Larkinella insperata: one gene and its partner. Each later gene encodes a partner of the first gene's protein in a complex. Links are inferred from orthologs where the notes say so. Each region holds a gene or a part of one and is shown in the gene's direction. Other genes may lie near its edges. The genes, in order: secY and secA.

Region 1 (15,618 bases):
TGCCTCCGGAACCGGCAGCGCCGTTGGACGCTCGACGACCTGATTGAAAAAGTATCGGAGGCTCTCTACGAGTACGAGGGCATGGACAAAGGCATCAGCCGGCGCACCGTTCAGGCCGATCTGCAAATGATGCGAAGCGACAAACTGGGTTATTTTGCGCCCATCATTGTCATCAACAAAAAATACTACACCTACGAGGACCCGTCGTACAGCATCACCAACCTGCCGTTGTCGGACGGCGATCTGATCCGGATGAACGAAGCCGTTGAGGTCCTGAAGCAATTCAAGGGATTTTCGCACTTCGCCAAGCTCAACGAAGTGGTGCAGAAACTGGAGGATCATGTGTACTCCACCGGCCGGAAGTCGGCACCGGTCATTGATTTCGAGAAGAACGAAGAACTAAAAGGGCTTCATTTTCTGGATGAGCTTTATCAGGCCGTTATCCAGAAAAAAGTGTTTCAAATTCAATACCAGTCGTTTTCCGCCCGGTTTCCGCAATTTTTTACCTTTCACGTCTGGTGGCTGAAGGAATTTAAAAACCGTTGGTTTGCGGCCGGTGTCTGCGACGGCAAAAACAACCAGTTCATCATGCATCTGGCCCTGGACCGCATACTGGCGTTAAGCCCCGCGCCGGAGATAGATTACCGTCCCAACCTGGCCATTAACCCGGAGGAGTACTACCAGGATGTTGTTGGGGTGACGGTCAGCAAGAATATACGGCCCGTTGCGGTAAAATTGCTGGTGAAATATCCACACGCGCCTTATGTGGCTACAAAACCGCTTCATCGTTCCCAGAAAGTGTTGGAACGAACGCCCGAAGGGATTCTTATTCAGCTTTGTGTGCAGCACAACTTTGAATTGGAGAAGGAAATTCTCGGTTTTGGCGATGGGATGGTTGTAATCGGACCCGAACGACTGCGGATTGCTGTTCGAAAACGCCTGCAGGCTGGTCTGCAAAACTACGCGGAAACGGATACTGTTCTCCCTGTGCCGGATGGCGTCTGATTATCCTGAGATGCCACCGCTAGTACGGTTCTAGCGCAATGTGTTCCCAGTTTTATCGGCGGTAAGACTCCGCCAACAAAATAATAATGGCAGACTCGGGTAACTTCCATAATATCAGTTGACAATAGTTTTGTTTTTACATCATAAATTATCTATCTTTGCGGTCTGATTCGCGAAAAGTGTCTTTTTGAATAGACCCAGACGATTCTTGCGTACCCGAATTTGTATATTAACTTCTGAAATTATACTTCATTAATTATGGCAACTGATCTTCGATACCTGCGAAACATTGGTATCGCTGCCCACATCGACGCCGGTAAAACGACTACGACCGAGCGGATTCTTTATTACGCCGGGGTGAGCCACAAAATCGGCGAAGTACACGAAGGGGCTGCTACCATGGACTGGATGGAGCAGGAACAGGAACGCGGTATCACCATTACGTCGGCTGCTACAACCGTCAACTGGAAATACCGTGACCAGAACTATCATGTCAATATTATCGATACCCCGGGTCACGTAGACTTTACGGTAGAGGTAAACCGGTCGCTGCGCGTACTGGATGGTCTGGTGTTCTTGTTTAGTGCAGTAGATGGTGTTGAGCCGCAGTCAGAAACCAACTGGCGATTGGCCAACAATTACAACGTGGCCCGTCTGGGTTTCGTGAATAAAATGGACCGGGCCGGTGCCGACTTCCTGAACGTTGTCAATCAGGTAAAAGAAATGCTCGGTAGCAATGCCGTACCGCTGCAATTGCCGATCGGTGCCGAAGATAACTTCAAAGGTGTGGTTGACCTGGTTAACTTCCGCGGTATCCAGTGGAACGAGCACGACAAAGGAATGACCTTCCAGGAAGTGCCCATCCCGGATGATATGCTCGAAGAAGCCCGCGAATGGCGTGGTAAACTGCTCGAAGCCGTTGCGGAATACGACGAATCGTTGATGGAGAAATACTTCGAAGACGAAAACTCGATCACGGAAGATGAAATCCTGACGGCTCTGCGCCAGGCTACCATCGAGATGAAAATCGTTCCGATGTTGTGCGGTTCTTCGTTCAAAAATAAAGGGGTGCAGACGATGCTCGATTACGTGATGTCGCTGCTGCCTTCTCCGCTCGACAAACCGGAAATCAAAGGAACTAACCCGAACACGGATCAGGAAGTCGTTCGTCACCCGACGGAAAGCGACCCGTTCACGGCATTGGGCTTTAAAATTGCGACCGACCCCTACGTTGGCCGTCTGTGCTTCGTACGCGTTTACTCAGGTGCATTGGAGTCAGGTTCTTACGTTCTGAACACCCGTTCAGGCAACAAGGAACGGATTTCTCGGATTTTCCAGATGCACGCCAACAAGCAGAATCAGATTGATAAACTGCGGGCGGGTGATATTGGTGCAGTCGTTGGGTTTAAAGACATCAAGACGGGCGATACCCTTTGCGATGAGAAAAACCCGATTATCCTGGAATCCATGATCTTCCCGGATCCGGTTATTGGTTACGCCATCGAACCGAAGAAAACGGCTGATCAGGATAACTTCTCGAAAGCCATTGGTAAACTGATCGAAGAAGATCCGACTCTGAAAGTAGAAACGGATGAAGAAACCGGTCAGACGATTATCCGGGGTATGGGTGAGCTTCACCTTGAAATTATCATCGACCGGATGCGTCGGGAGTTCAAAGTAGAAGTAAACCAGGGTGCTCCGCAGGTGGCTTACAAAGAAACGCTGACGAAAAACTTCGAACACCGCGAGCTTTACAAAAAGCAAACGGGTGGTCGTGGTAAGTTTGCCGACATCGTATTCGAAATCATGCCGGGCGAAGAAGGTAAAACCGGCCTGGAGTTCATCAACGGAATTGTTGGTGGGGTTATTCCGCGTGAATTCATCCCGTCGGTAGAGAAAGGCTTCCGCGAAGCCATGTCAACAGGTCCGTTGGCGGGTTATCCGGTCGACTCTATGAAAGTACGGTTGTTCCACGGTTCCTTCCACGACGTTGACTCCGATTCGCTATCATTCGAATTGGCGGCTCGTCTGGGCTTCCGTGAAGCTGCCAAACAGGCCGGTCCGAAACTGCTTGAACCGATTATGGCGGTGGAAGTTCTAACACCGGAAGAATACACCGGTCCGATCACGGGTGACCTGAACCGTCGGCGTGGTATCATGAAAGGGATGGATAGCCGGGCTGGCTCACAGGTTATCAAAGCAGATGTTCCGCTGTCGGAGCTGTTTGGTTACGTAACGGATCTGCGGACAATGTCATCCGGTCGTGCAACGGCTAACCTGACGTTCTCACACTACGAACAAGTGCCGACTAACTTGGCAGAAGGCATCGTAGCCAAAGCAAAAGGAACGGTTAAAGCTTAAATTTAGACAAGACAGAGAGCGGTTAGCGATACCTGCTCTCTGTTTTTTATAAAAGCCGGATTGCTGGAGTAAATGGTTCTTTCAGCATCGGGCCGCCGGCCATAAACCGGTTACTTTTATCAGAACCACAAATTGTCATGAATCAAAAAATTCGGATTAAACTGAAGTCGTTCGACCACATGCTGGTCGACAAATCGGCTGAAAAAATTGTCAAAGCCGTTAAATCAACGGGCGCTATCGTAAGCGGTCCGATTCCTCTGCCTACGGAGAAAGAAAAGTTTACGGTTCTGCGTTCTCCGCACGTGAACAAAAAATCTCGGGAACAATTTCAGCTTTGCACCTATAAGCGTTTGGTAGACATCTACTCGACGAGCGCTAAAACGGTCGATGCACTGATGAAGCTGGAACTGCCGAGTGGGGTAGATGTTGAGATCAAAGTTTAAGGCTAAAAATCTTTCTAACTTTTTCGCAAAAAATTTTTAGAAAGAAAAGAAATAGTCTATATTTGCAATCCGAATCGCGAAGTAAAGGCAACGACATAAATCGGATGAAGGTCCTCTTCGGAAACCGCATCTGACTATTTTAGTCCGGTAATCCATGAAACTTGGATCAACCGAGCAGAAGGTCAGGTGTAACACACCTGGCCTTTTTTGTTTTTGACCGAAATAGTTGATAATAAATAAAATACGGTTTGGAATAGAGGGTAGTAATTCGTACTTTTGCACTCCGTTTTTTGGGTTTATACTTATAAATTCCTGCTTTACAACCACTTATTTATGTCTGGTTTAATTGGAAAGAAGATTGGGATGACCAGTCTGTACAATGCTGACGGGCAGGCTCTGGCATGTACAGTCATTGAAGCTGGTCCCTGTGTTGTTACTCAGGTAAAAACGCAGGAGTCGGACGGTTACCAAGCCGTCCAGTTGGGTTACGGTGAAAAGAAAGAAAAACGTACCACTAAGCCTTTGCTTGGTCACTTCAAAAAAGCTGGTACGACGCCGAAACGCAAATTAGTTGAGTTTAAAACATTCGAGAAAAACCTGGACCTAGGTCAAACCCTGGAGGTTGCGGATGTTTTTGTTGAAGGCGACTTCGTAGACGTTGTTGGAACGGTGAAAGGTCGCGGCTTCCAAGGTGTTGTGAAGCGCCACGGTTTTGGCGGTGTCGGTGGACAAACCCACGGTCAGCACAATCGCCAGCGTCACCCGGGTTCAATCGGTGCCTGTTCGTTCCCATCGCGGGTTTTCAAAGGCTTGCGGATGGCGGGTCGTTACGGCGGCAACCGGGTTAAAGTACAGAACCTGCGCGTTCTGAAAGTTCTGCCCGAGCAGAATTTGATCGTAGTGAGCGGCTCGGTACCGGGCGCAAAAAATTCGTTCCTCATTTTAGATAAGTAATCATGGAGGTAGCAGTTTATAACTCGAAAGGAGAGGATACAGGCAAAAAAGTGAATTTGTCTGATGATATCTTCGGAATTGAGCCGAACGAGCACGCGATCTACTTAGACGTGAAACAATACCTGGCAAACCAACGTCAGGGAACGCACAAGGCAAAAGAACGGGGTGAGAATGCTCACTCAACCCGTAAGATTAAGAAACAGAAAGGTACGGGTGGTGCGCGCGCCGGTTCTATCAAATCGCCGGTATTTGTTGGCGGTGGAACCATCTTCGGTCCTCGTCCCCGCGACTACTCGTTCAAACTGAACAAGAAAGTTAAGCAACTTGCTCGTAAGTCGGCGTTGGCCGCTAAAGCGAAAGGAAACAGTGTTTCAATCCTGGATAACTTTACGCTGGAAGCAGCCCGTACGAAATCATACATCGAGTTTCTGAATGGTTTTCAGGCATTGAATACTAAAACGTTGTTGATTCTGCCAGAGGTAGACGCAAACGTAGTTCTGTCAAGCCGTAACCTGCAGAAAGCGAAAGTAACGACGGCTGATAACGTCAACACCTATGATCTGATGCACGCTGATCGTCTGCTGATTGCGGAAGGTGCCTTGTCGAAACTAGAATCTCTTCTCCAGTAATTGACTATGGAAAACGTACTGAAAAGACCGATCATTACCGAGAAGGTGACGGCCCAGAACAAGAAAGGCCAATACGGATTTGAGGTATCGATGAATGCCAACAAAATCGAAATCAAAAAGGCCGTCGAAAAACTGTACGGTGTTACGGTAACGGAAGTAAACACGATGCGGTGCATTGGTCATAAAAAATCAAAAAGCACGAAAAAAGGCGCAATCACTTCTGGCCGTACATCAACCTGGAAAAAAGCAATCGTTACGGTTGCCGAAGGAGAGATCATCGATATTTACGCCGAAGCATAAGGGGTAACCCAACCACGAACGACTAAACGAAGTAGTTAGGAATCATGGGAGTTAAGAAACTGAAACCAACAACCCCGAGTCAGCGTTTTCGGGTGGCCCCGGACTTTGCCGAGATCACTACCGACAAACCGGAACGGAGCCTGCTGGTAACGATAAAAAGAACCGGTGGTCGTAACAACCAGGGACACCGGTCGATGCGCTACATCGGTGGCGGTCACAAAAAACAATACCGGATTATCGACTTCAAACGCGATAAGATGGATATTCCGGCAACGGTTAAAACGATCGAGTACGATCCGAACCGTTCCGCTCGTATTGCGCTGCTTTTCTATGCTGATGGCGAGAAACGCTATATTCTTGCTCCACAGGGCATTACCGTTGGACAACAAGTGATTGCGGGCGCATCAGTCGCTCCCGAAGTAGGAAATGCCCTGCCACTGTCGTCCATGCCGATTGGTACTATCGTTCACAACGTTGAGCTAAAGCCTGGCAAAGGTGGAGCGATGGTTCGGAGTGCGGGTACATACGCACAGTTGGTTGCCCGGGAAGATAAATACGCGATCTTGCGGATGCCTTCGGGGGAACAACGGATGGTACTGGGAACTTGCATTGCAACGGTCGGTTCTGTGTCCAACCCGGACCACATGAACGTCAGCATCGGTAAAGCGGGTCGTACTCGCTGGCTGGGCCGCCGTCCGCGCGTTCGTGGTGTTGCCATGAACCCGGTCGATCACCCAATGGGTGGTGGTGAAGGACGGGCGTCTGGTGGTCACCCACGTTCACGTACGGGTCTGTATGCAAAAGGCAAGAAGACTCGCCCGGTAAACAAATATTCAGATCGTTTGATCATTAGTAAACGGAAAAAATAAGAGGTAGATGGCACGCTCACTTAAAAAGGGTCCCTACATAGATTTTCGTCTGGAAAAAAAGGTGGAAACCATGAATGATTCGGGTCGTAAGTCCGTTATCAAAACTTGGTCACGCCGTTCAATGATTTCTCCGGATTTCGTTGGCCATACGTTCGCCGTCCACAATGGCAATAAGTTCATTCCGGTATATGTTACCGAGAACATGGTCGGTCATAAGTTAGGCGAGTTTTCACCAACCCGTAACTTCCGGGGCCACGTTGCGAAGAAAGACAAAGGCAAACGATAGAATTGTTTAACGTTTACCGCTTGAAAGTTTACTGAAGGCGTTAAACCTGAAACCAAAAAAATGGAAGCAGTAGCAAAGCTAAAAAATGTGCCTTCGTCTCCTCGTAAAATGCGGCTGGTTGCCGATATGATTCGGGGGCAGAAGGTGAGCAAAGCGTTGGGAATTCTGCGTTATCAACCTCAGGCTGGTGCTGCATTGCTGGAAAAGCTGCTGCTATCGGCGGTTGCTAACTGGCAGCAAAAAAACGAGAACGAACGTGCTGAAGATGCCGATCTATACGTAAAAACGATCTTTGTAGATGGTGGCCGGATGCTGAAGCGTCTGCGTCCTGCTCCTCAAGGACGTGGCCACCGGATTCGTAAACGTTCTAATCACGTAACGATCATCGTTGAAAGTGCCGCAACCGGCCTTACCGTTGCACCAGAAGTTTCAACAGAAAACGCAGAATAACAAGACAATAAAATGGGACAAAAAGTAAACCCCGTTGGTTTTCGGCTTGGCATCGTTAAGGGATGGGATTCTAGCTGGTATGGCGGCAAAGAGTTTCCGGATAAGCTGGTTGAAGACGAACGAATCAGAAAATATATCCAGGCTCGTATTCCGAAAGGATCGATAGCCCGGGTTGTTATCGAGCGGACCCTGAAACGCATTACGCTGACTATTCACACGGCCCGTCCGGGTATTGTGATCGGTAAAGGTGGTGGTGAAGTCGATAAGATTAAGGAAGAGTTAAAGAAAATCACCGGTAAAGACGTTCAAATTAATATTTTCGAGATCAAACGTCCGGAAATTGATGCGAAACTGATTGGTGAGACGATTGCTCAACAACTTCAGGCTCGTATTTCATACCGTCGGGCCATGAAGCAGGCGATTAGCTCGGCCATCCGGGTTGGCGCTCAAGGAATCAAAGTTCGCGTATCGGGTCGTCTGGGCGGTGCTGAAATGGCTCGTACAGAAGAATACAAAGAAGGTCGCGTACCGCTGCACACGCTGCGTGCGGATATCGACTACGCCATTTCAGAAGCTCAAACGATTTACGGCAAAATCGGAATCAAAGTTTGGGTTTTTAAAGGTGAGCTGTACGGTAAGCGGGATTTGTCACCAGCTGCTCAAATCACGGCTGCTCAATCGGAGCGCGGTGGCGAGCGGAGCGAACGCCGTGGCGATCGCGGAGATCGTCGTGGGGATCGCGGTGGTGATGGCGAGCGCAACGACCGTCGCCGGGGCCGGAACGATCAGAACCGGGGTGGTCAGCGTGGTGGTCAAGGCCAGGGCGGACGCAAGAGATAGTAAGAACATCGGGCGTCAGCTATAGCAGCGTCCTTTAGATACGACTAAAGATGTTACAACCAAAAAGAACCAAGTTTCGTAAGCAGCAGAAAGGCCGGGTTAAAGGCGTCGCCGGACGTGGTCACCAAATCGCTTTCGGATCGTTTGCCATCAAGTCGCTGGAACCCGGTTGGATTACAGCCCGTCAAATTGAAGCGGCTCGTATTTCCGTAACCCGCGCTATGAAACGAGAAGGCCAAGTATGGATTCGGATCTTCCCCGATAAAGTAATTACGAAAAAGCCTGCCGAAGTACGGATGGGTAAAGGGAAAGGTGCTCCCGAATATTGGGTAGCTACCATTAAGCCCGGTACGATTTTGTTTGAAGCAACCGGCGTACCGCTGGATGTGGCAAATGAGGCCCTGCGGTTAGCAGCACAAAAGCTGCCGATCAAAACAAGATTCGTTGTTCGTCGGGATTATCAAGAAACAGAAGGCTAACTCGGGAAAAGGTTGCCAGTTAAGGAATGAATCCCAAAACGGGCAACTACCAACAAAATTCAGTCATGAAAAAGAACGAGATTAAGTCGCTGACGGTTGAACAATTGAATGAGCAGGTAGCGGCTGAAAAAGATCGCTTGCAAAAGTTAAAGTTTGCGCACGCTATTTCGCCAATCGAAAACCCGTTGCGAATTCGCACAACGCGAAAACTGATTGCTCAATTACTGACCGAGCTGACTAGTAAACAAAAAGCCAGCTAATTTAACGGTATTGACTCATGGAGCAGCAAGGAAGAAATCTAAGAAAAGAAAGAATTGGTAAAGTGGTCAGCAACAAAATGGAAAAATCCATTACAGTTGCGGTCGATCGGAAAGTGCAGCACCCAATTTATGGGAAATTTATGCACCGTACGAAGAAGTTCATGGCCCACGACGAGAAAAATGAGTGCGGAATCGGAGATACCGTTCGCATTATGGAGACCCGTCCGTTGAGCAAGAACAAATGTTGGCGGTTAGTCGAAATCATTGAAAAGGCGAAGTAATCATGATCCAGCAAGAATCACGTTTGGGCGTAGCCGATAACAGCGGTGCCAAAGAAGTACTTTGCATCCGGGTACTGGGTGGAACCGGCAAGCGTTTCGCTACAGTTGGAGATAAAATTGTAGTGACGGTAAAACAGGCACTTTCTTCAAGTAACATGAAGAAAGGGACAGTTTCCAAAGCGGTAGTCGTTCGGACTAAGAAGGAGGTACGCCGGAAAGACGGGTCGTACATCCGGTTTGAAGATAACGCGGCTGTGCTGCTGAACAACAATGACGAGCCCCGGGGCACCCGCATTTTTGGGCCCGTAGCCCGTGAATTGCGCGAGAAGCAGTTTATGAAAATCGTTTCCTTAGCTCCAGAAGTATTGTAACTATGAAGAATGTAGCAGATAAACCTGCGAAGTTACACATCAAAAAAGGAGATACTGTCAAAGTTATTTCCGGTAACTCGAAGGGTCAAACCGGTACGATATTGCGCGTTTTGGTCGATAAACAACGCGCCGTGGTTGAAGGAGTGAATATGATCACCAAACACGTAAAACCATCGGCAGCCAACCCCCAGGGGAGTTTGGAAAAGCGTGAAGGAACAATTCACATCAGCAATCTGATGATCATTGATCCAACGACTAACGAACCTTCCCGGACTGGCCGCAAACTGAACGATAAAGGTAAGTTGCAACGATTCTCGAAGAAATCGGGTAATTTTATCTAATTTATTAGGAATCAGGAACGTATAACAAGGTACGAAAGTGGCAACTCCGAGACTGAAAGAGAAATATACGAACGAAATCGTGTCCCAACTGAAGGAAAAGTTTCAGTACAAAAGCATCATGCAGGTGCCGAAACTGTCCAAAATTGTTGTTAACAAGGGGATTGGGGCCGCCGTTGCAGATAAGAAATTAGTAGATGTAGGTGTAGATGAACTGACTATGATTACAGGTCAGAAGGCTGTACCGACGATTGCGAAAAAAGCCGTCTCTAACTTCAAACTGCGTGAAGGAATGCCGATCGGGGCGAAAGTTACCCTGCGCGGAGAAAAGATGTATGAGTTCCTGGATCGTCTGACCGCTGTTGCTCTACCGCGCGTTCGTGACTTCAAAGGAATCAGCGACAAGGGCTTCGATGGTCGTGGTAACTACACGTTCGGTGTTCAGGAGCAGATCATTTTTCCGGAAATTACGATCGACAAAGTGAATCGGATTTCAGGAATGGACATTACGTTCGTTACAACGGCGAACACGGATGAAGAAAGCTTTGCATTATTGAAAGCGTTGGGCATGCCCTTCGCCGGAGGTAAAAAATAACGCATAACGCGACTAAAAACATGGCAAAAGAATCCATCAAAGCAAGAGAGCGTAAGCGGATTGCCTTAGTTGCAAAGTACGCTACAAAGCGTGCTGCACTGAAAGCAGCTGGTGATTACGCCGGATTAGATAAACTGCCGAAAAACGCTTCTCCGGTGCGCCTGCACAATCGGTGTAAGTTGACAGGCCGCCCACGTGGGTATATGCGGAAGTTTGGTATCTCCCGCGTAACCTTCCGCGAAATGGCCTCGGCTGGTAAGATCCCGGGTGTAACAAAGTCAAGCTGGTAAGTTTTACGCTATCTAGCGATTATCAAAACAATTCCCTAATTTTGCAGGCCCGTTTGAAAAGGCTTGCAGTTACTAATCAGGAGGAAATGAATACTGATCCCATAGCAGATTATCTGACTCGCATCAGAAATGCGATCCGCGCCAAGCACCGGGTCGTCGAAATTCCTGCTTCCAATATAAAGAAGGAGATCACTAAGGTACTCTTTGATAAAGGCTTCATCCAGAACTACCGGTTCGATGAGACAGGCCCCCAAGGAAGTATCAAGATTGCGCTGAAGTATAATCCTGTAACGAAACAGCCAGCAATTGTTGACTTGCAGCGGGTAAGCCGTCCAGGTCTGCGTCAGTACAAAGGAGCTACGGACATTCCGCGCATCTTCAACGGCCTAGGTGTCGCCATCGTCTCTACTTCAAAAGGAGTTATGACGGACAAGGAAGCCCGGACGCTGAACGTAGGTGGTGAGGTATTGTGTTACGTATATTAATCAGAAACTATGTCACGCGTAGGTAATAAAATCATTGCACTGCCCGAGAAAGTATCAGTTTCGGTCGAGAACGGTAACACAGTTACGGTGAAAGGCCCGAAGGGAACACTGTCGCAGAGCATCAACCCGGACATCAAACTGGAAATCGCTGACGGCGAACTGAAAGTGGTTCGTCCCAATGATCAGAAGCGTTTTAAATCCCTACACGGATTGTATCGCGCTCTGGTAAACAACATGGTAACAGGCGTTAGCACGGGTTACCGGATTGAACTTGAAATTGTAGGGGTCGGTTACAAAGCTGTTGCCTCAAACAATATCCTTCAGTTGACTTTAGGTTATTCGCACGATATTTACGTTGCGATTCCGAATGAGCTGAATGTAACGGCTGTTACGGAGAAAGGGCAAAACCCGAAAGTGATTCTGGAAGGGATTGACAAGCAACTGATCGGTGATGTAGCCGCCAAGATTCGGTCCCTGCGTAAAGTGGAGCCGTACAAAGGTAAAGGTATCCGGTTTGTGGGCGAAGCAATCCGTCGTAAAGCTGGTAAATCTGCTTCTAAGAAATAAGCAGTAATAGGTGAACCATATAATAAGCACAGGCGAAAATGGCTGTCACAAAAGAAAGCAGGAGACTGCGCATTAAAAGACATATTCGGAATAAAGTATCCGGAACGGCAGATCAGCCGAGATTATCAGTGTTCCGGTCAAACTCCCGGATTTATGCTCAAATCATTGATGATGAGAAAGGCCACACGCTGGTGAGTGCATCTTCAATTGATATTAACGGCAAAGATAAAAAAGGCGTCAACGTTGACACGGCAAAACAAGTCGGACAAGCGTTGGCGGAGAAAGCAACTACCAACGGCATTACCAAGGTAGTTTTTGATCGGAACGGTTATTTGTATCATGGTAAGGTGAAAGCTTTGGCCGACGGTGCTAGAGAAGGCGGCCTTCAATTTTAAGCAAAACAATGGTAACCAGCACAAGACCTGCTAAAGTTAACGAATCAGACCTGAAGGAACGCGTGGTAGCTATCAATCGCGTTGCAAAGGTGGTGAAAGGTGGTCGGCGTTTTAGCTTTGCCGCTATTGTTGTCGTCGGTGACAGCAACGGTGTGGTTGGCTACGGCCTGGGCAAAGCAAACGAAGTAACGGATGCTATTGCTAAAGGAATTGAGGATGCGAAAAAGAACCTGGTACAGGTTCCTTTGCTGAAACATACAGTTCCTCACGAAATGGAAGGAAAATTCAGCGGTGGTTTTGTCCTGCTGAAACCTGCTTCAGCCGGTACAGGCGTTATTGCTGGTGGAGCTATGCGTGCCGTTCTGGAGAGCGCAGGTATCCGCGATGTATTGGCCAAATCAAAAGGTTCTTCCAATCCGCACAACGTAGTTAAAGCGACTATCGATGCGCTGCTGAAAATGCGGGCTCCGCATCAGGTGGCATTTCAGCGTGGAGTGAAGCTGAGTAAGGTTTTCAACGGATAAGCGTCCTTTATAACTGCAATAGAAATGGCACGGATTAAAATCACACAGGTTCGCAGCATCATTAAGCGGCCGAAAACACAGAAGCTAGCGATTCAGTCGCTGGGTCTGGGAAAAATCAACCGTAGCGTTTCATTGGAATACAATGACGCAGTCGGTGGAATCATCCGTAAAGTACAACATTTAATTAAAGTAGAAGAAATTTAATCTCATGAATCTGAATACGCTTAAACCTGCGCAAGGATCCGTCCGGGAGCGCAAGCGAGTAGGTCGAGGTACGGGTTCTGGCATGGGTGGCACGTCCACCCGTGGCCATAAAGGCGCCCAATCGCGTTCTGGTTACAGCGCGAAGAAAAACTTCGAAGGTGGTCAAATGCCCTTGCAACGCCGGGTGCCGAAATTTGGCTTTAAAAATATTAACCGGGTTGAGTATAAGCCAATTAACCTGGATACACTTCAGCAACTGATCGAAAAAGCTGGTGTTACTTCGATCGATGTTGATGTGTTGCTACAAAACGGTTTAGTCGGTAAAAACGACAAAATAAAAATTTTGAGCCGGGGCGAATTGTCTTCTGCAATCGAAGTAAAAGCACATAGCTTTTCGCAGAAAGCGATTGAGGTTATTGAGAAAGCAGGCGGTAAAGCAATTAAGCTCTAATCAGCTCGCTCGTTCGTAGTAGATTTAGCCAATATTTTTTCGTAAATTTGTTGACTTTTTTCGGACGAGCAGCTTGATACACTAATGAAACGATTAATCACAACCCTTCAGAATATTTTTTCGATTGAGGAACTGCGTACCCGCATTCTCAACACCTTGTTGTTTGTGACGGTTTTTCGCTTGGGCTCTCAGATCGTACTACCCGGTGTTGATCCGGATAGACTAAATCTGACTCCGCAAGGGTTGTTAGGTTTGGTAGATATTTTTGTGGGAGGAGCTTTTAGTAAAGCATCAATCTTTGCGCTGGGAATTATGCCATATATCTCGGCATCGATTGCCATACAGCTCCTAACGCTAGCATTACCTTACTTCCAAAAAATGCAGAAGGAAGGTGAGTCGGGTCGCAAACGGTTGAATCAAATCACCCGGGTGTTAACGATTTTCGTTACAGCTGCGCAGGCCATTACTTACTTGACTACGACCATTCCGAACGAAGCTGTGATGATCAATCCAACAACGTTTCGGATCGTGTCTGTGTTTATCCTGACCGGTGGCACCATTTTCTGTATGTGGTTAGGTGAGCGGATTACGGATAAGGGAATCGGTAACGGGATTTCCATGCTGATTATGATTGGCATTGTGTCTCGCTTTCCAGGCGCGGTTTACGGAGAAGCTTTATCCCGTGGATCGGGTGGTGCACTCCTCTTCGTCCTAGAGATTGTTGCTCTTTTCTTTGTTGTAATGGGCGCTGTTGTACTGACCCAGGCTGTTCGTCGGATACCCATTCAATATGCAAAACAAGTAGTTGGCAATAAAGTAGTGGGTGGTCAACGTCAATATTTACCACTGAAATTGAACGCTGCCGGTGTGATGCCCATCATTTTTGCTCAGGCTTTGATGTTCGTACCATCATTGGTTGCCTCTTTCTTCGCTGAGAAAAGTGATTTGGCGGGATCGGTACAGACGGTTTTCTCCGATTATACGTCTTGGCAGTACAATGTGCTGTTTGCCGTATTGATCATTGTCTTTACCTTTTTTTACACGGCAATTTCAGTCAACCCGAATCAGATCGCGGATGATATGAAACGGAGCGGAGGTTTTATCCCGGGTGTTAAACCTGGTTTTATGACCTCTGAATACATTGGACAGGTACTGGACCGGATTACCCTTCCAGGGGCATTGATGTTGGCAACAGTAGCTATATTACCTGCTATTGCTGCTCTGATGGGAATGACGCGAAATTTCTCGCAGTTCTTTGGAGGGACCTCCCTGCTAATTATGGTCGGTGTTGTGCTGGATACGTTGCAGCAAATAGAAAGTTATCTTTTGATGCGCCGTTACGAAGGCTTGATGAAGTCAGGACGTGTAACGGGCCGCACAGAAAGTGTAACCGCCTAAGGTAAGAAAATGATTTACCTGAAATCAGACGCCGAAATAGAGTTGATGAGAATCAGCGGCCAGGTTCTTGGTAAAGCTCATGCTGAAGTTGCTAAGCGGATTCGTCCGGGTGTAACGACGAAGGAATTGGATCGCGTGGCTGAAGAGTATATTCGTGATAACGGCGGTATTCCTTCCTTCAAAGGGTTTAACAATTTTCCGGCGTCCCTGTGTATCTCCGTGAATGAAACCGTTGTGCACGGATTTCCGAGCAAGTACGAACTAAAGGAAGGGGACATCATTTCGATTGATTGCGGAGTGAAACTTAACGGATACCATAGTGACAGCGCTTACACGTATCCTATTGGTGAAATTAGTCCAGAAGTCCGCGATTTGCTCGTCCGTACGAAGCAATCTTTGTACTACGGCATTGAGAAAGCTGTGGAAGGAAACCGGATTGGTGATATTGGATTTGCCGTACAAAGTTACGTAGAGAAGTTTGGTTATTCTGTTGTTCGAGAGTTAGTCGGTCATGGTCTTGGAAAAAGCCTGCACGAAAGCCCCGAAGTTCCCAACTACGGTAAACGAGGTCAAGGAATTAAGCTTAAAGAGGGGATGGTGCTGGCGATTGAGCCGATGGTGAACTTAGGAAAGAAAAACATCGTTCAGGAAAGAGACGGCTGGACCATTCGAACTGCTGACCGTAAGCCGTCTGCTCATTTTGAACATTCGGTAGCCATTCGAAAAGGAAAGCCGGAAATATTGACCACATTCCAATATATTGAAGAAGTAACGGCAAACACCAGTTTAATGGTTGAAGCCGCTGAAGCGACCATAATGTAACGAATGGCAAAACAGACATCC
Region 2 (16,593 bases), 300 kb from region 1 along the record:
AATGGAGGTTCCGTTCACTAGCTGCGAAAAGGACAATGTTTTGGCGGCCAGCGTATTGAAGGTCGGCAAAAGTAGATAGACCATTCCCAACCCTGCCAGTAAAGCCAGGAAGGTGATCAGCACGGATTCGGCCAGAAATTGACCCATCAGCTCGGTTCGGTTGGAACCCATCACTTTGCGCACACCGACTTCCCGCGCCCGTTTGCCCGATTGGGCCGTTGTCAGGTTGATAAAATTAAAGACCGCAATCAGCAGAATAAACAGCGCAATCAGCCCGAACAGATAGACGGATTCCATGCTGTTGTTGGGCGCCAGTTCGCCCTGCCGGTCAGAATGTAAGTGAATATCCCGAAGTGGTAGCAGTGTATAATTAAAATTATTGCCCGCTTTTCGGGTGTCGGCCAGCGTGGTTTGAAAAAATTGCCGCAACGCCGGGTCAACATACGTCTGAAGAATCCGCTCAAATTTGGCTTCAACAACCCGAGGATTGGTACCCGGTTTCAGCAGCAGGTAGGTGTTGAAAATATGATTTCCCCACTTGTTTGCTTTGGCGTCTTTGGTTGCGTGCAAAGGCAGGATGAAGTCAGCCCGAAAGTGCGACTGAACCGGAATGTCTTCAATGACCGCCGTTACGCGTCGAACATCGTTATGATCAAACGTCAAAACCCGGTTTACGGCATCTGGCGAGCCAAAGTACCGGATGGCCGTGCTTCGGGTAAGAACAACAGATTGCGGTTCGGTCAGTGCTTTTTCTGCATTCCCCGTCAGTACGGGCAGCGTAAAGACATCAAAAACGGTGGAATCAGCGTACAAAACGTTCTGCTCCCGCAAAATGACCGAACCGCTTTTTACCAGATGACTGCCGTATTTTCCCAGCCGGGTCGCTTCCTCCACTTCGGGAAAGTCCCGTTTCAGGGTTTGTCCCATCGGCGTTGGTGCAACTGCGCCCTTCGATTCTTTCCCGGCGTAGGTAATGGTGCTGTTGATGCGGTAAATGCGATCGGCACTGGTATGAAACCGGTCGTATTTGAACTCGTCCAAAACGTACAGAAGGTTCAATAAACTGACCGCCAGACCGAGCGCCAGACCGAAAATGGTGATCGCGGAGTATCCTTTACGTTGGCTCAGGTGTCGCCAGGCAATTTTGAAATGATTCCGAATCATATCAGCAGCATAAAACGAACGTTGACGGTTAGAATCGACCTTTTGACGTCGGCGTACCAACGGCGGTAGCGCCGAAAAGACACTCAGTACATAGCGCATCTTTGCGTGCCGGGGCCCCTTCCGCCGGTACCAGTACCCGTACAATTCTTCCAGATCGCCCTGAACTTCCTCCAGCGTTTCGGCCGGATGCAGCCAGCTCAGCAGTCGTTCGGCCCAGCGGGGCGGTTTTGTGTGGGGAGCGCTCATAGACCACTGACTTTTAAAGCGTGGGGCGGTACCAAGTGCCAGAGCTGATTCCGAAGTTGCTGGATATCCTGCAAAGCTTGGCTGCCCAAAGCCGTTACCTGGAACAGCCGCTTGCGTCGTCCACCCCGCTCGGCGGTGGCCCCGCCCAGTTCCGAACTTACAAAGCCTTTTTCCTCCAGCCGAATCAACGTGTTGTGAACGGTTCCAAACGTAACCAGCCGACCCGTATGTTCTTCAAGGGCCTGACTGACGGTAACACCGTACGCTTCGCCGTCCAGAATGGCAACCATTAACAGAACCACCTCTTCAAATTCTCCCAAATAGGTACGACGCATGAATTCAGGATTAGTTTCTATTTTATCGTACAAATCTTTTGCCAGCGTTAAAAACGACGTTTATACCGCAGAATTGGCGATATGCCTTCAGGGGGCTGTCCAATTACGGACAAACTACGTCCTCTAACGGACACGCGGAGACTGGATAAAAAAGACCGGAAACCTCGCAGTTTCCGGCCTTTTATGGGGTATGAATGGTACGGATAGATTATTTCGCAATCATGACTTTGACGGTTTTCTGCCCCTCTTCGCCTTTCAGCGCACAGAAATACATTCCGGCGGCCATATCCTGTAAAGTTACTTTGAGGTAATATTTTCCAATATTATGATGTTTACGCGCGACGATTGTCTGAACGGTTCGGCCCTGTTCGTCCACCAGATCGATGCCAGCGTTGCCAGCCGCTAGTAATTGATACCGGACCACTAATTCAACGGTAGCCGGATTCGGCGTTACGACCAACGATTCCGCCCCCAACAGATCAAGATCATTGGCGTTAGTCATACCAATAGTCTGGGCGTCCGTGGGCGACTTGGACGCTCCCACTGCTGTAGGGTCAACCAGAACCGTTTTCTTGAAATCAATCTTCTTCTGAAGGTCGTTTTTGCAATAAAGTTGCTCGGCCCGCACAAAGGCTTTGACGGGTGACTGGATGGAAATTTCATTGCTGATATTACCGCCGAATTTGCTCAAAATCTCTTTCTGAACCTTTTCTCCGGTATCAACAATTCGTACGGTTCCCTCCTTGGCGGTTGATGGAAACGAAAATAAAGGCACGGGTTGACCCGCCGTGACAGCCCCGATGTCAGTTGCCTGCGGAGCCATCCCCACCTGATGAACGACAATCCCTTCGAGCGACGCCAGGGGCGACATGGCTTTTGAGGTAAACAAATCATTATCAAAAACGAAATCTTGCCAGGAGCCGTTGATGTTCGTGATTTCCAGCTTCGAATCCTGACCTGATCCCGTTTCCGGCGCCGTGAAACCGTCGGGGGTTACAATGCTGAACTGCCCCGTTACCAACCGGTGCGTACTGGATATGGAAGGCACGTACCAGGCGGTAATGCGCTGATTGGCTTTATCGTATGTAAGACGAAAGTCAACGGACTGATCCTTTCCATTCTTTTGGGCGCATTGGGCCAGTGCTGCGGTGGCCCCCAACAATCCTGAACCCAGAACCAACGAAATCTGTCGCAGAGCCGCGGTCAGACGCGTAGTGATTTTCATAAGCTGTCTTCCGTAAATAGTAGTATCGTACAAGCGTACTACTTTAGAAGAATTTCGTTTCTGAAAGTCACTTCGGGCGGCCAAAATGTCGCACCAGCACCTTACACCTTTGGCACGTTCCAGTTGCCGTGGTAACGGGCCTTGGCCAGTTCAGCGGCTTTTTCGTTGCCAACAATCTGATTCTTTTCAGCATCCCAAACCAGTTTCTGCCCCGTCCGGTAGGCGATGTTCCCCAGATGCGCGTGCAGGGCCACAGCCTGGCCTACCTCCGCCGGGCAGTTGGGCTTTTGCCGGGTCCGGACGCAGGTGACGAAGTTAAGCGTATGGCTGTCGAGGTCCCGGCCGTTGCCGAATTTCGGCGGCTGGGCCGGGATCAGGTAATTGCCCGCGTCCACTTCCGGAAACAATTCCCATTTGGAGCGATCAATCACCACTGTTCCCTGGTTACCGATAAAAGCCACACCGTGTTCGCGGTCAAAAGGCCCGCGGCCTGTGCCGAGCGATTGTTCCCAGAGGAGCGTGAAATTACCGTAGTCATATACCACCTGTAGCGTATCGGGCGTTTCGCTGGCGTGATCCGGAAAGCCGTATTTGCCGCCCAAGGCGACGACGGTTTTGGGAGCTGTAACGTTCATTCCGGCCAGCGCCATGTCGATCATGTGGGCCCCCCAGTCGGTCATTAGCCCACCGGCATAATCCCAGAAATACCGGAAGCTGCCGTGAAACCGGTTGGGGTTGAAAGGCCGTTTGGGGGCCGGTCCCAGCCACATGTCGTAATCGACACCCGCCGGGACGGCTGCGTCCGGCTTAACCGGGAATGTTTTGCCGTAGGGCATAAACGCCCAGGTTTTGACTGAGCGAATGCGGCCAATTTTTCCGGAACGCACAAAGTCCAGGGCTGCGTTCCAGTGCGGACCGCTGCGCTGCCACTGCCCCACCTGCACGATGCGGTTGTATTTTCGGGCGGCTTCCACCATCAGGTTGCACTCCTCAATGGAATTGGCCATCGGTTTTTCCACGTACACATCCTTCCCGGCCTGACAGGCGTAGACGGTTTGCAGGCAATGCCAGTGGTCGGGTGTGCCGATGATCACGGCATCAATGTCTTTGTTTTCCAGCAACTTCCGAAAATCACTGTATAAAACCGGCTTCTTGCCAGACATTTTCTCCAGCTCGGCGGCCCGTTTGTTCAGCACATTGCTGTCAACATCGCATAAAGCCAGGCAGCGAACACCCGGGTGTTTGAGCATGGAGTTCAGGTCGGACCAGCCCATGCTGTTGCAGCCGATCAGGCCCACCCGGATCTCGTCGCCCGGAGCGGTTTGGGGGTGTGAAGCCAACACATCGGCCGGGAGGGCCGTTGCCAAGCCAACGCCGGTGGCTAACTGGGAAGATTGCCGGAGAAATTTTCTGCGGGAAGTTGTCATGAGGGTTCAGGAATGATCAGGATGAATTTGAATCGGCAGAATCCAACATAATCCCGCCAAAATTTCATACCAACTTACAACCCTTCCGCCAGCTTTTCAACCTCAAGCAATTTTACGTTCAGGTTTACAAACTAATTTCCACCGAAACCGGCATGTGATCGGAAGCATGGGGGTACTTATCCCAGATCTTCCGACCATCGGGCATTTCGGTGTAAATCCGGGCACTGGTTACCCAGGGTTGTGGACGGTTTCGGGAATACAACACGTGGTCGATCCACTCTTTATGCCAGGTGTTGTTGAAAATCGGGTCACGAAAAGAAGTCGTATAAATTTTTTCGAACCGCAGATTCAGCCGATCGGCGGGCGTCAGGCAGTAATCAAACAGGGCGTTGCCCAGACACAGGGCGGGATACCAGACCGTCCCCATCAACCGTTCGATGCCGCTGCCCAAAATTCGTTTCTCACTAGCATCCAGGCCGGGGCCGTCGTTGATGTCGCCACAGACAATCAGCGGAATGTTTCGGGTGTCCTCGTTCAGCAGGTATTTGTTCAGGAAGTTCAGCCGAATCTGCGTAGCCTGCGCCAGCAGCTTTCGGCGGTTGGCGTCGGCCACCTCCCACCATTTGCTCCATTCGTAGGCGTCGAAAATGCCCTTGCTCTTCAGGTGCAGTCCCAGAAACCGGACAGAATGGCCACCCGCCGTCCGAAGCTCCACGTACAAGGGAGAGCGCTCAAAGCGGTAGCGTTCGATTACACCGTCGTCTTCGGTATCGATGTCAAACGGCTGAAACTCGGGAAATTGGTCTTTGTTGGCGGTATCGAAAAACTTCAGTGGATTTGCCGCATCGAACTTACCCCGGTCGGTCCGGATGGCACAGCCAACGAGTTGGGAGGACCCTTTGGTGGGTTGTACTTTCGTGATCCAGGTGCCGGTTATGTCCGTATCAAAAAACAGTTGCAGTTCCTTATCGGTGTTTGGCCCTTCGACAACAATCACCACATCCGGGTCTATTTCCGCAATAACGCCCGACAGCTGGGTCCGACGGGTCCGCACGGTGGTGTCCGGCGCATGCTGCGGAACGGCATCATCCGGCCGAAAGGTACCGCTGCTGTCAAACAGGTCATTCATCCACTCCATATTCCAGAGCAATACATTCAGCTTTTCCATGCCGTTATAGTTGAAATACCGTTGTGTGCGTAAAACGGACGTTAATCGGACAACTTACCACGCATAAATACTTATTTTAAGGTTTCTTCGGATGATTTTATCATTAAGTTTCTTTAATCATTTAGTGAATGGACAAGGCCAGGAATGACGATTTATTCCTTTGTAAGACCGTTTATCCAAAATCTCAGGGTGGTACGCAATGAAACTGATTCAGAAATTGTTACTATTCTATGGCGTAAACCCCTAATTTTGCAGAACTTTATTGAAACTTTCGTTTAATAGATACTTAGAATGATTAACCTCATAACAAAGGGCATTACCAAACTCTTCGGTACTAAGTCGGATCGGGACATTCGCGAACTGCTCCCGTACGTCGACAAAGTAAACGCTGAGTTTCAAAAATTACAGTCTCTTTCCAACGATCAGCTTCGAAACGCAACGGTTGAACTCAAGCAGGTTATTGCGCAACGGTTGCAGCCGATCGATACCCAGCTCGCCGATCTTCAAAAGCAGGTAGCCGATCAGCCTGATCTGGACGTGGATGCCAAACAACGCATCTTCAACCAGATCGATAAACTGGAAGCCGACCGGAACAAGGAACTGGAAGTGGTTTTGCTCGATATTCTGCCGCAGGCGTTTGCCGTTGTGAAAGAAACGGCTAAACGGTTTAAGGAAAACGAGCAGCTGGAGGTAACCGCTACTGAATTCGACCGTGAATTTGCCGCCCGCAAAAAACACATTACCATCACCGGCGATAAAGCCTACTGGGCCAATAGCTGGGATGCCGCCGGAACCCAGATCAAGTGGGACATGGTCCACTACGATGTGCAGATCATCGGGGGTACGGTATTGCACCAGGGTAAAATTTCGGAGATGGCAACCGGGGAAGGTAAAACGCTGGTTGCTACGTTCCCGGCTTACCTGAACGCCCTGGCCGGTCGCGGAGTTCATATCGTAACCGTCAACGACTACCTGGCGAAACGCGACTCCGAGTGGATGGCCCCGCTGTTCGAGTTCCACGGCTTGCGCGTCGATTGCATCGATAAACACCAACCCAACTCCTTCTCCCGCAAACAGGCGTATCTGGCCGATATTACTTACGGTACCAACAACGAATTTGGTTTCGACTACCTGCGCGATAACATGTCGCGGGGGGTCGACGAACTGGTTCAGCGCAAGCACCATTACGCCATGGTCGATGAGGTCGACTCCGTGTTGATCGATGACGCCCGGACGCCGTTGATCATTTCCGGTCCCGTGCCGCGCGGTGACGAACAGGAGTTTGCCGAACTGAAGCCCCGCATTGCCCGCGTCGCCGAAGTTCAGCGCAAACTGGTTCAGGACCTGCTGAACGAGGCCAAAAAGAAAATTGCCGCCGGCGACGAAAAAGAAGGCGGTCTGGCCTTATTCCGCGCCCACCGGGGTCTGCCGAAATACAAGCCGTTGATCAAATACCTGAGTGAAACGGGGATCAAGGCCGTTCTCCAGAAAACGGAATCGGTCTACCTGGCCGAAAACCAGAAGTTGATGCCTGAAGCCGATGCCCCGTTGTACTTCACGATCGACGAGCGGCACAACAGCATCGACCTTACCGAAAAGGGAATTGATTACATCACCGGTTCCGGCGAAGATCCCAACTTCTTTATCCTGCCCGATCTGTCGATTGACATGAACGCGATTGACAAAAGCACGGAGCTGGAGGAAAAAGAGAAAATCTTACACAAAGAAGCGCTCATCCGCGATTATTCGGTAAAAACCCAGCGGATCAATACCGTTAACCAGTTGCTGAAAGCCTACTGTCTGTTTGAACTCAACGTTGATTACGTCATTATGGATGGCAAGGTCAAAATTGTTGATGAGCAGACGGGCCGGATCATGGAAGGCCGCCGGTGGTCCGACGGATTGCACCAGGCCGTGGAAGCCAAAGAAGGCGTGAAAGTAGAAGATGCCACGCAGACTTACGCAACGGTTACGCTGCAGAACTACTTCCGCATGTATCATAAACTGGCCGGGATGACCGGTACCGCCGAAACCGAAGCGTCGGAGTTCTGGACGATCTACAAACTGGACGTGGTGGTGATTCCGACGAACCGGGGTATTGTCCGGAAAGATGAGGAAGATAAAGTCTACCGTTCGGTGCGGGAAAAATACAATGCCGTGGTTGACGAGATCGTCAGCCTCGTTGAGAAAGGACGTCCGGTGCTGGTGGGTACCACTTCCGTTGAAAACTCCGAATTGTTAAGCCGGATGCTGTCGCTGCGGAAAATTGCGCACCAGGTATTGAATGCCAAGCAACACCAGCGGGAGGCCGAAATTGTGGCCGAAGCCGGTAAGCCCGGAACGGTAACGATTGCAACGAACATGGCCGGTCGGGGAACGGACATCAAGCTGACGCCGGAATCGAAGGCAGCGGGCGGTCTGGCCATCGTTGGTACGGAGCGGCACGAATCCCGGCGCGTTGACCGCCAGTTGCGCGGTCGGGCCGGTCGTCAGGGTGATCCCGGTACGACGCAGTTCTTCGTCTCGCTGGAAGACAGCCTGATGCGGCTTTTCGGTTCCGACCGGATTGCCAAAGTCATGGACCGGATGGGTCTGGAAGAAGGTGAAGTAATTCAGCATTCAATGATTACGAAGTCCATCGAACGGGCGCAGAAGAAAGTCGAAGAAAACAACTTCGGAATTCGGAAACGCCTGCTGGAATACGACGACGTGATGAACTATCAGCGGGAGGCCATTTACAAACGCCGTCGGAACGCGCTGTTCGGCGATCGGCTGGCCCTCGACATCGCCAATACGATGTACGACGTCTGCGAGGACCTGGCAAACAACAACGAAGGCAACTACGACGAATTTGCACTCCAAACGCTGACGGCCCTCGGGTTTGAGACCGCCATCAGCCGCGAAGAGTTCAGCCGCCTGAAGAGCAAGGAACTGGCGCAGAAGCTGTACGAAGAAGCTGATCGGCACTACCACGATAAAAATACTGCCATTCGCGAGAAGTCCGGACCGGTTCTGCAATCCATTCTGGAAGAGCGGGGAGCTACCATTCAGGACATCGTAGTTCCGTTCTCCGACGGGCTGCGCGAGCTGACCGTGGTTGCCAACCTTCGCAAAACCGTTGAAACGGAAGGCCGCGAACTGATTACGGAAATGGAAAAAGCCGTTTCGCTGTCGGTGATCGACCAGGAATGGAAGGAACACCTGCGCGAAATGGACGACCTGAAACAATCGGTGCAGAACGCTGTTTTTGAACAGAAAGACCCGTTGCTGGTTTATAAATTTGAATCGGTGGAGTTGTTCAAACGGTTTTTGAGCAAGGTCAATTTCGATACAATTAGTTTCCTGACCAAAACCGACATTCCGGGCCAGGAAGCCGAGGAAGTGGAGCAGGAGGTTCGGCAGGCTCCGCCCCAGCGCCATCCGGAACCGCAGCCGGAGCTGCACACCAACAAAGAAGATCACGAAGAGCCCGTCGCCGGTGGACCGCAGGAGTATGCCCGCAAGATGGCAACTGCCGAAAAGCAGGCGCCGATGCGGTCGGTGAAAGTGGCTAACCGGAACGAAAAAGTGAGCGTTCAGTACATGGACGGCACCATCAAACGGGACGTTAAATACAAGGTAGTCGAAAACGACGTCCAGAGTGGCCGGGCGGTTTTAATTGACTAACCGGTTTTGATCACAGGGCAAAGAGGTAAGGGCAAAGCGTAAGGTATTCTGAACGCCTTGCTTTTATCTCTCTGCCTTTTTCTATGAATCTCACTAATGAAAGAAAATAAGCCCGCAGATGCCTTGATCATGCGATCCTCCAATCTTTATTCTTTCTTTGCGGGACATTTATAATCAGACTACCGACTAAACGCATCGACGGGCAGACGGAATCAGTTTTTTAACCTTGTCGTAATTTGCATTAACAACTAATTCATAAAGAAAGGAAGATGTTATGGTATTGTTCTAATTTTTAATACTACGCTTTCCCGGAAATACTTAATTTTCGGCGTGGAATCACGTAAGCGGATTCCTTTCTTTCATTCCGTATGATGTATATTCATGCAGTTAGCCATTACCTTCCTAGCGAAGTAGTTGGCAACGAACACTTTACCAAGCTCAACGGTTTATCGAGCGAGTGGATTATCGAACGAACCGGTATCCACGAACGTCGCAAAGCAGCACCGGACGAAAATACAAACACTATGGCGCTGGAAGCCGTCCGGCGTCTGTTCGAGCAAACGACGATTGTTCCTTCTCAGATCGACCTTATCGTAGGTGCTACCTACACTCCATACGACACCATTGTCACCCTGGCCCACGTTGTCCAGCACAATCTGGGTGTAGCCGATATCCCGGTGGTTTCGATCTCAACCGCCTGTTCATCGCTGATCAACGCCGTCGAAGTGGTAGAAGGCTATTTTGCCATGAACAAAGCTTCCCTGGCGGTGGTGGTTGTTTCGGAGCATAATACGGCTTACAACAACGAATCAGACACGGTGTCGGGGCATTTGTGGGGCGACGGAGCAGCCGCTCTGCTGATCTCCAAAGAGCGCATCAGCGAGGACGACATGACGATCCAGACCATCATTACGGGCGGGGCCGCGACCAGCGGAAAAGCCACCACCGGCGTCATGCTGAAACCGTTGGAAAAAGGCGTTATCATGCCCCACGGCCGCGACGTGTTTATTCACGCCTGTCAGTACATGCCCAAAGTAAGCGTCCAGGTGCTGGAGAAACACAACCTGACGATTGACGATGTGGCTTACCTGATTCCGCACCAGGCTAACCTGCGCATCAGCCTGAACGTGATCAATACGCTGAAACTGCCCGAATCCAAGCTGCTTTCCAACATTCAGAAACTCGGGAACACGGGTTGCGCGGGCTGCGCCATTGCCTTGTCCGAAAACCGCTCCATTTTCAAGAAAGGCGAAAAAATCGTCCTAACGGTGTTTGGTGGTGGGTATTCGTTTGGTGCAATGCTCGTTGAAGTATAGATAGTGTGATCCAAAAAAGAAGCGGGTAAGTTAGTCTTACCCGCTTCTTTTTTAGTTGGCCGTCGAATTCGAAGACGCGCTGTTATTTTTCCAGGTGTTGTTGCGCGGATTAATATCCGGCAGTTTTTCATCCGGGTCAATGGTTACCGACCGGATTGGCGCGGTGGTTGGCTGTTTGAAACTCCAGGTGCCGCCCCGCTGCCAGATTTCGACAGGCAGGCTGACCCGCGTCTTTTTACCGCCTACTTCTTCTACCTCGACCGTAACCGGCATCGCCCACTTCTCCAGGTTCTCAATGGTGATTACTGAACCTTTCTGCGGGTCCTGATCCACATACCGCACGTCTTTTACGGCCTGATCCAGCTTCCAGGTTTCGTAGAAATACCCCCGCCAGAACCAGCCCAAATCTTCCCCGGCGGCATCCTCAATCGTCCGAAAGAAATCATACGGCGTCGGATGCTTGAAAGCCCAACGTTGTACGTACGTTTTAAACGCATAATCGAAGCGCTTCGGGCCCAGTACCACGTCCCGCAGCAGTTTTAGGCCCATGCCCGGTTTGTAATACCCCATAATGCCCAGATGCAGCGGTTGCAGCACGTCCGGGATCGTCATGATCGGTTCGTCGATGTTGAACAGCGCCGGGGCCAGGTCGTGCATCGTTCCTTTCGGGCGGTTGTATTCGCCGTTGTTGAAGTTTTCCGTTGAGAGAATGTTGATGAACGTGTTGAAACCTTCGTCCATCCAGGCGTATTTACGTTCGTTATTCCCGACGATCATCGGAAACCAGTTGTGACCAAATTCGTGGTCAGTAACGCCCCAGAGCGATTCTTTTTTGTCGCGACGGTCACAAAATACAATACCGGGGTACTCCATCCCGCCCACAACACCAGCGACGTTCGTGGCCACCGGATAAGTATACTCGGCCAGGTAACCGGAATAAAACTCAATACAGCCTTTCACGTATTCCGTCGAACGGTTCCAGGAATCGTCCGTAGCGCTTTCAACCGGGTAAGCCGACATTGCCAGCGCTTTTTTTCCGCTCGGCAGATTAATCCGGGCCGCATCCCACACAAAGGCTTTGGAGGTTGCCCAGGCTACATCACGGGCGTTCTGGCAACGAAATCGCCAGGTCAATCGGCCCGACTGTTTCGGACGGCTCTGCGGGCTGTTGACTTCATCTTTGGTGCGCAGCAACACCGTCTTATCGCTGTTACGGGCCTGCGCCAGCCGCCGTTGCTGCTCGGCGGTCAAAACCTCCTGCGGGTTTAGCAGTTCGCCGGAGCCGACAACAATGTGGTTCCAGGGAACATCGATGGTGTATTCAAAATCACCGTATTCCAGGTAAAACTCGCCCGCTCCCAGGTAAGGCAGTACGTTCCAGCCCTCAACATCGTCGTACACGCACATCCGCGGATACCACTGCGCCATTTCATAGATCAGCCCGTTGCGCGTCTGCGACGTACCCATGCGGTCGGAGCCGTAGCCCGGAATTTTAAATGAATATTCCACTTTCAGCTTGATAACCCCGCCCTCCGCTTTCAACGGTTCGGCCAGCCGCACCTGCATCCGCGTGTCGGTAATCAGGTAATCAACGGCCTTGCCTTTGCCCTGGTCAACCGTGACCGACTGAATTTCGAACCCGCCGGAAAAGCCCGAATTTCCGTAACGCCCCCCACGCACCGGCGTGGTTTTGGCCGCCCGGGACGTGTCGGAAAAAGCGTTCTGATCCAGTTGCAGCCACAAAAACGACAAGGCTTCGGGGCTGTTGTTTTTATACGTAATCTCAACGTCTCCGGTCAAGACGTTCTTTTCTTCGTCCAGACGGGCGTTGATTTTGTAATCGGCCCGGTTTTGCCAGTAACGGGGACCGGGAGCGCCACTGCTTGCCCGGTAGTCGTTACCCGGCTGCATATTAAACAGTGGATGGAAAAGTTCGTGCGGGTCGTAGCTGGATGTGCTTTTGGACTGCGCCCGAACTTCCACCAACGACAAAAGGACACTAATAAAAAAAAGGAGTTTATTCATGAAGGTGCTTATTGATACTCTTTAACTATAACGTTTTAAACGGCGTATTCGACTTGTTGTATCCTACATTTTAAACCAGTCGCGCAGGCTGCCGGGCCGTTGCCCGAGGCAACTGTAGGCAACGGCCAACAAAATATTAACGCTTATTCCGCTGCCAATCGTTGCCATTCTCCCCCAGCGGCTTGCTGTAAGAAAAAATACCACGCCGGTTGTTAGCCAGGTAACAACCATGAACACCACCAGTATTGCTTTCAGGACTTTTACCATTTTACCGGCCCGAGAGCGACGTGACATCTGCCTGCTTCGACAATAATTCCGGCCGAATCAGCAGGTAGCTTCCCGGTTCGGGCGCCTTCAACTGCAAAAAACCGTCGGTTACGCCTTCCGAAAGAAAAGCTTTAAAACCGCGGTCGCTGGCAAAATACCGTTGCATGTCTCCGGTCATTAGAATGAAGTTGACGTTTTGCTCTTTCAGAAAACGTCCAAAATCGGTATTGGGTTGGTAATCTTCCACCCGGATCCAGCGGGGCGGCTGTTCCCGATTGTACAAAAACACCCGGTACCATTCCCGTTCCAGCGACGAAACCGTACCGTTAATCGAAAGGGAGCGGATGAACCGGATGTTGTCGGCCGTGGGCGTTGGTTGCGTTTCCCGTTGCATCTGCGTAGTCTGGTAGATCACCCAAACCAGCATGAGGCTGGTCAAACCGCCCACCCAGACCGGCGACGGCTCTCTCCGTAATTTGATCCGGCTCAGTAGAAAAGCTACGATAGTAATTAGCCCGACGGCGTGGAAGTACAAATAATGCGATCGCGGAAAAACCAATACGACGGACCCCAGCGAGGGCAGGAGTAAAATCAAAAAGGCCAGCTCTTTGCTGGTGAATCGAGGGCGTTTTTGGGCCAGTTGCCGGAATGTTCCCCGCAAATCAATCAGACCGAAAACGGTTCCAACCAACAAAGCCGCCAGTATCCATTTCCGGTAGGGCGAATTGAGGTGCATTAAAGGCGTTTCGAAAAATAAACTGCCCAAAACCCGGAATTCCGCTTTGATGGTGTTGACGATGTTTGTCCAGAAGTGACGGATCACCAGATCGGGATGAACCCGGAAAGCCTCCCCCATCGACTTGACATCGGGACCAAAAACTTCCGTGATCAGTTTAAACTGGTCAATAATCGGAATATCAGTCGGGCGATTGTGCCAGGTGTTGTAATTGATGCTAAAATGCTGCACGAAGGCGTCAAAGCTCCGGTTGCTGCCCTGACTCCTGTCCGCCAGCGGATAGCCAAACAGAAGAAACAGCACGATAACCAGCGCACCAACGCCCAAAACACCCGAGAGCGCACGCAATGAAAAATCGCCACTGCGAAACCGGGGGACAAAAAATGTACCAACGGCCAGCCCGAGCGCGATTAGCATGGTTACGTAAAACTCCGGCCGGACGTAGGCACACACCAACGCCGTCAACGCCGTCACCAGCAATACGTTTCGGGCCGACCAATCCCGCGCCTGAATAATGCACAAGCCCGTTAGAATCAGACAGAGCGTGAACGCCGAAATGCGAGGGTCCAGTTGTACGTTCAGAGCGGAAAACTGGAAACAGAGCGCACAGAACAAACTAACGATAAACCCGGATTTTCGCAGGTAGAGGAACAAGAACAACAGTACCCCCGTCAGGATGACCAGCAGCCGCCAGTTGAGATAAAACAGGTCAAGGGGATCGTTCGCGACAACCTGCAACAGCTTCAGCCAGGCTGCGTAGAACGAACCCCACTGCGCCAGATACGGGTCCGGTGGAAATGTGTAGGTCAGGCCGGAAGCGAGGTACGTCATCTCGTCCCCGAAGGTTACATCATACCGTAGCGGCAGGTTGTGCGTCAGCGCCAATCCCGAACCGATCATCAGCAAAATACCCGCCAGCGGCCTGATCTGTCCGTTTCTCATTCGTTGGTTACTAACGCTTCGTAAAGGATTTCTGCCGGATGTTGAGCCTTGCGCCCGGTGCCGTCTTTGATCTGGTGTCGGCAACTGGTTCCGGCTGCGGCAATAATGACGTCATCGGCCTGCTGCCGGACCGTGGGGAACAACACCAGCTCCCCGATTTTCATCGAAACATCATAGTGCTCGGCTTCGTAGCCAAACGACCCAGCCATGCCGCAGCACCCCGACGGAATGAGCTGAACCGTGTAGTTTTCGGGCAGCGACAGCATTTTCTTCGACGGTACCAGCGACGAGACGGCTTTCTGCTGGCAGTGACCGTGCAGCTTGATCAACCGCTTTTCGGTCGTGAAGGCGCTTTTGGGAATGGCGCCCTTGTCGATCTCCCGGGCCATGAACTCTTCAAACGTCAGAGCGCTTTCGGCAATCCGACGGGCATCCGCCAGCAGCGACTCATCAACCAGGTCGGGGTATTCGTCCCGGAATGTCAGAATGGCCGACGGTTCGATCCCCACCAGCGGGGTTTCCGTCGTGATAAAGTCTTTCAGCATCCGGACGTTTTTTTCCGCCAACCGTTTGGCCTGCCGCAGCAAGCCCTTCGACAAAGCCGCCCGACCACTTTCGCCGTGTTCCGGCATAATAACCTCATAACCGAGTTTCCTCAGCAACAGAACGGCTTTTTTACCCACTTCTACGTCGTTATAGTTGGTAAACTCATCGCAGAAAAGGTAAACTTTGGTGGGATGGGCCTTCCCGTCTGGAACCGCCACTTTCTGCTCAAGGTTCTTCACCCATTTCCGTAACGTGGTCGAATGGAGCAGCGGCATGGTTCGGTCGGGGTGAAAACCGATGACGCGGTTGGCCACCCGCCGAAGCGATTCAGTTCCTAAGACAGCATTGTAAGCCCACGGAACCCACGATGCCACCCCGGACAAGCTGGCAAAGTTGGCCACCAGCCGACTGCGGACGGGCACTCCGTTGGCGTCCTGGTAGTGCTGCAGAAATTCCATTTTGAGCTTGGCCACGTCGACGTTCGACGGACATTCGGCTTTGCAACCTTTACAGGCCAGGCAGAGGTCATAAACCTCCTTGATTTCCTTATTATCGAAGCGGTTTTCCTTCGGCGAGAGCGTCAGCATTTCCCGCAGAATGTTGGCCCGCCCCCGCGTTGTTTCTTTTTCGTTACGGGTCGCCATGTAGCTGGGACACATGGTTCCGCCCGACAGCTGGGTCTTGCGGCAATCACCGGAGCCGTTGCACTGCTCGGCGTGTTGCAGGATGGTCTGATCATGAAACCGGAAAAACGTTTTGAACTCGGGCGTTTGCTGCCCGGCCTGGTAACGCAGAAACGTGTCCATCGGCGGGGTTTCAACGATTTTCCCGGGGTTAAAGATACCGTACGGGTCCCAGGTCTGCTTGATGTCGCGCATCAGTTCGTAGTTCTTCGGCCCCACCATCAGCGGGATAAACTCACCCCGCAGCCGGCCGTCGCCGTGCTCCCCGGACAGGGAACCGTCGTATTTTTTAACCAGCCTGGCAATCTCTTCCGCAATGACCCGGTATTGCTGGTGGCCTTCTTCCGTTTTCAGGTTGATGATCGGCCGCAGGTGCAGCTCACCGGAACCGGCATGGGCGTAATGCACCGACGACATACCGTATTTGTGCAGAATTTCGTTGAAATCCCGGATGTAGTCGGGCAAATCGTAGACATCAACCGCCGTATCTTCAATTACAGCCACGGCTTTTTCGTCACCCGGCATGTTGCCCAACAGGCCAAGCCCGGCTTTGCGCAGCGCCCAGATCTTTTTACCATCCTCGCCATAAATGACGGGGTAGTGATATCCCAGCCCGGCTTCCCGGAGTTCAGCTTCCATGGCCGCAGCCCGTTCGGCAATTTCGGCGCGGTCGTCGCTGCCCAGTTCCGCAACCAGAATGGCCCCCGGATCGCCCTGGACGAAGAAACGGTATTGCCGGTACAAAATATTATCTTTCGTACAATCCAGAATGTAATGGTCGATCAGCTCAACCGCCATCGGCTGGTATTTCAGGGCAATCAGGTTGGCGCGTAACGCTTCGTCGACG

What was found.
Region 2: the proteins of secY (region 1) and secA are in contact, whole or in part, in a crystal structure (PDB 3DIN), measured with the Thermotoga maritima proteins. The link is inferred for Larkinella insperata from one-to-one orthologs. Residues at the interface, in WP_004081795.1 of Thermotoga maritima: Glu108, Gly109, Glu110, Glu111, Ala236, Glu237, Arg238, Arg239, Ile240, Thr241, Ile242, Gln243, Tyr244, Ala245, Arg246, Arg247, Val248, Thr249, Gly250, Arg251, Arg252, Val253, Tyr254, Gly256, Ala257, Ser258, Thr259, Tyr260, Leu261, Pro262; in WP_004082002.1 of Thermotoga maritima: Glu261, Ala262, Arg263, Lys300, Ala301, Arg302, Thr303, Ile304, Ile305, Leu323, Tyr324, Asp325, Pro326, Val329, Ser330, Tyr333, Ile336, Lys340, Phe345, Val349, Glu363, Phe364, Tyr374, Ser375, Gly376, Gly377, Glu393, Ile395, Thr482, Ser483.

Annotation. Positions count from the first base shown.
Region 1 is NZ_CP110973.1:2,144,869-2,160,486, forward strand. What follows is about bases 12,686-15,618. They hold secY (preprotein translocase subunit SecY), read left to right. Parts: upstream 12,686-13,461; coding sequence 13,462-14,775; downstream 14,776-15,618. Other genes in these bases: rpsE (30S ribosomal protein S5), read left to right, coding at 12,686-12,722; rpmD (50S ribosomal protein L30), read left to right, coding at 12,747-12,926; rplO (50S ribosomal protein L15), read left to right, coding at 12,931-13,377; map (type I methionyl aminopeptidase), read left to right, coding at 14,785-15,597; infA (translation initiation factor IF-1), read left to right, coding at 15,601-15,618. In the rest of the region: OQ371_RS08675 (helix-turn-helix transcriptional regulator), read left to right, coding at 1-1,005; fusA (elongation factor G), read left to right, coding at 1,264-3,366; rpsJ (30S ribosomal protein S10), read left to right, coding at 3,504-3,809; rplC (50S ribosomal protein L3), read left to right, coding at 4,143-4,763; rplD (50S ribosomal protein L4), read left to right, coding at 4,766-5,392; rplW (50S ribosomal protein L23), read left to right, coding at 5,399-5,692; rplB (50S ribosomal protein L2), read left to right, coding at 5,737-6,561; rpsS (30S ribosomal protein S19), read left to right, coding at 6,569-6,847; rplV (50S ribosomal protein L22), read left to right, coding at 6,908-7,297; rpsC (30S ribosomal protein S3), read left to right, coding at 7,310-8,137; rplP (50S ribosomal protein L16), read left to right, coding at 8,188-8,616; rpmC (50S ribosomal protein L29), read left to right, coding at 8,682-8,876; rpsQ (30S ribosomal protein S17), read left to right, coding at 8,894-9,157; rplN (50S ribosomal protein L14), read left to right, coding at 9,160-9,528; rplX (50S ribosomal protein L24), read left to right, coding at 9,531-9,869; rplE (50S ribosomal protein L5), read left to right, coding at 9,907-10,461; and 6 more genes. UniProt on the Escherichia coli protein: The central subunit of the protein translocation channel SecYEG. Consists of two halves formed by TMs 1-5 and 6-10.
Region 2 is NZ_CP110973.1:2,449,794-2,466,386, reverse strand. What follows is about bases 5,524-9,431. They hold secA (preprotein translocase subunit SecA), read left to right. Parts: upstream 5,524-5,856; coding sequence 5,857-9,231; downstream 9,232-9,431. Other genes in these bases: OQ371_RS10060 (endonuclease/exonuclease/phosphatase family protein), read right to left, coding at 5,524-5,565. Also shown: OQ371_RS10080 (ABC transporter permease), read right to left, coding at 1-1,410; OQ371_RS10075 (PadR family transcriptional regulator), read right to left, coding at 1,407-1,745; OQ371_RS10070 (T9SS type A sorting domain-containing protein), read right to left, coding at 1,954-2,970; OQ371_RS10065 (Gfo/Idh/MocA family protein), read right to left, coding at 3,072-4,397; more of OQ371_RS10060, read right to left, coding at 4,522-5,523; OQ371_RS10050 (3-oxoacyl-ACP synthase III family protein), read left to right, coding at 9,603-10,547; OQ371_RS10045 (M1 family metallopeptidase), read right to left, coding at 10,599-12,572; OQ371_RS10040 (hypothetical protein), read right to left, coding at 12,636-12,866; OQ371_RS10035 (hypothetical protein), read right to left, coding at 12,841-14,517; OQ371_RS10030 (FAD-binding and (Fe-S)-binding domain-containing protein), read right to left, coding at 14,514-16,593. UniProt on the Escherichia coli protein: Required for protein export, interacts with the SecYEG preprotein conducting channel.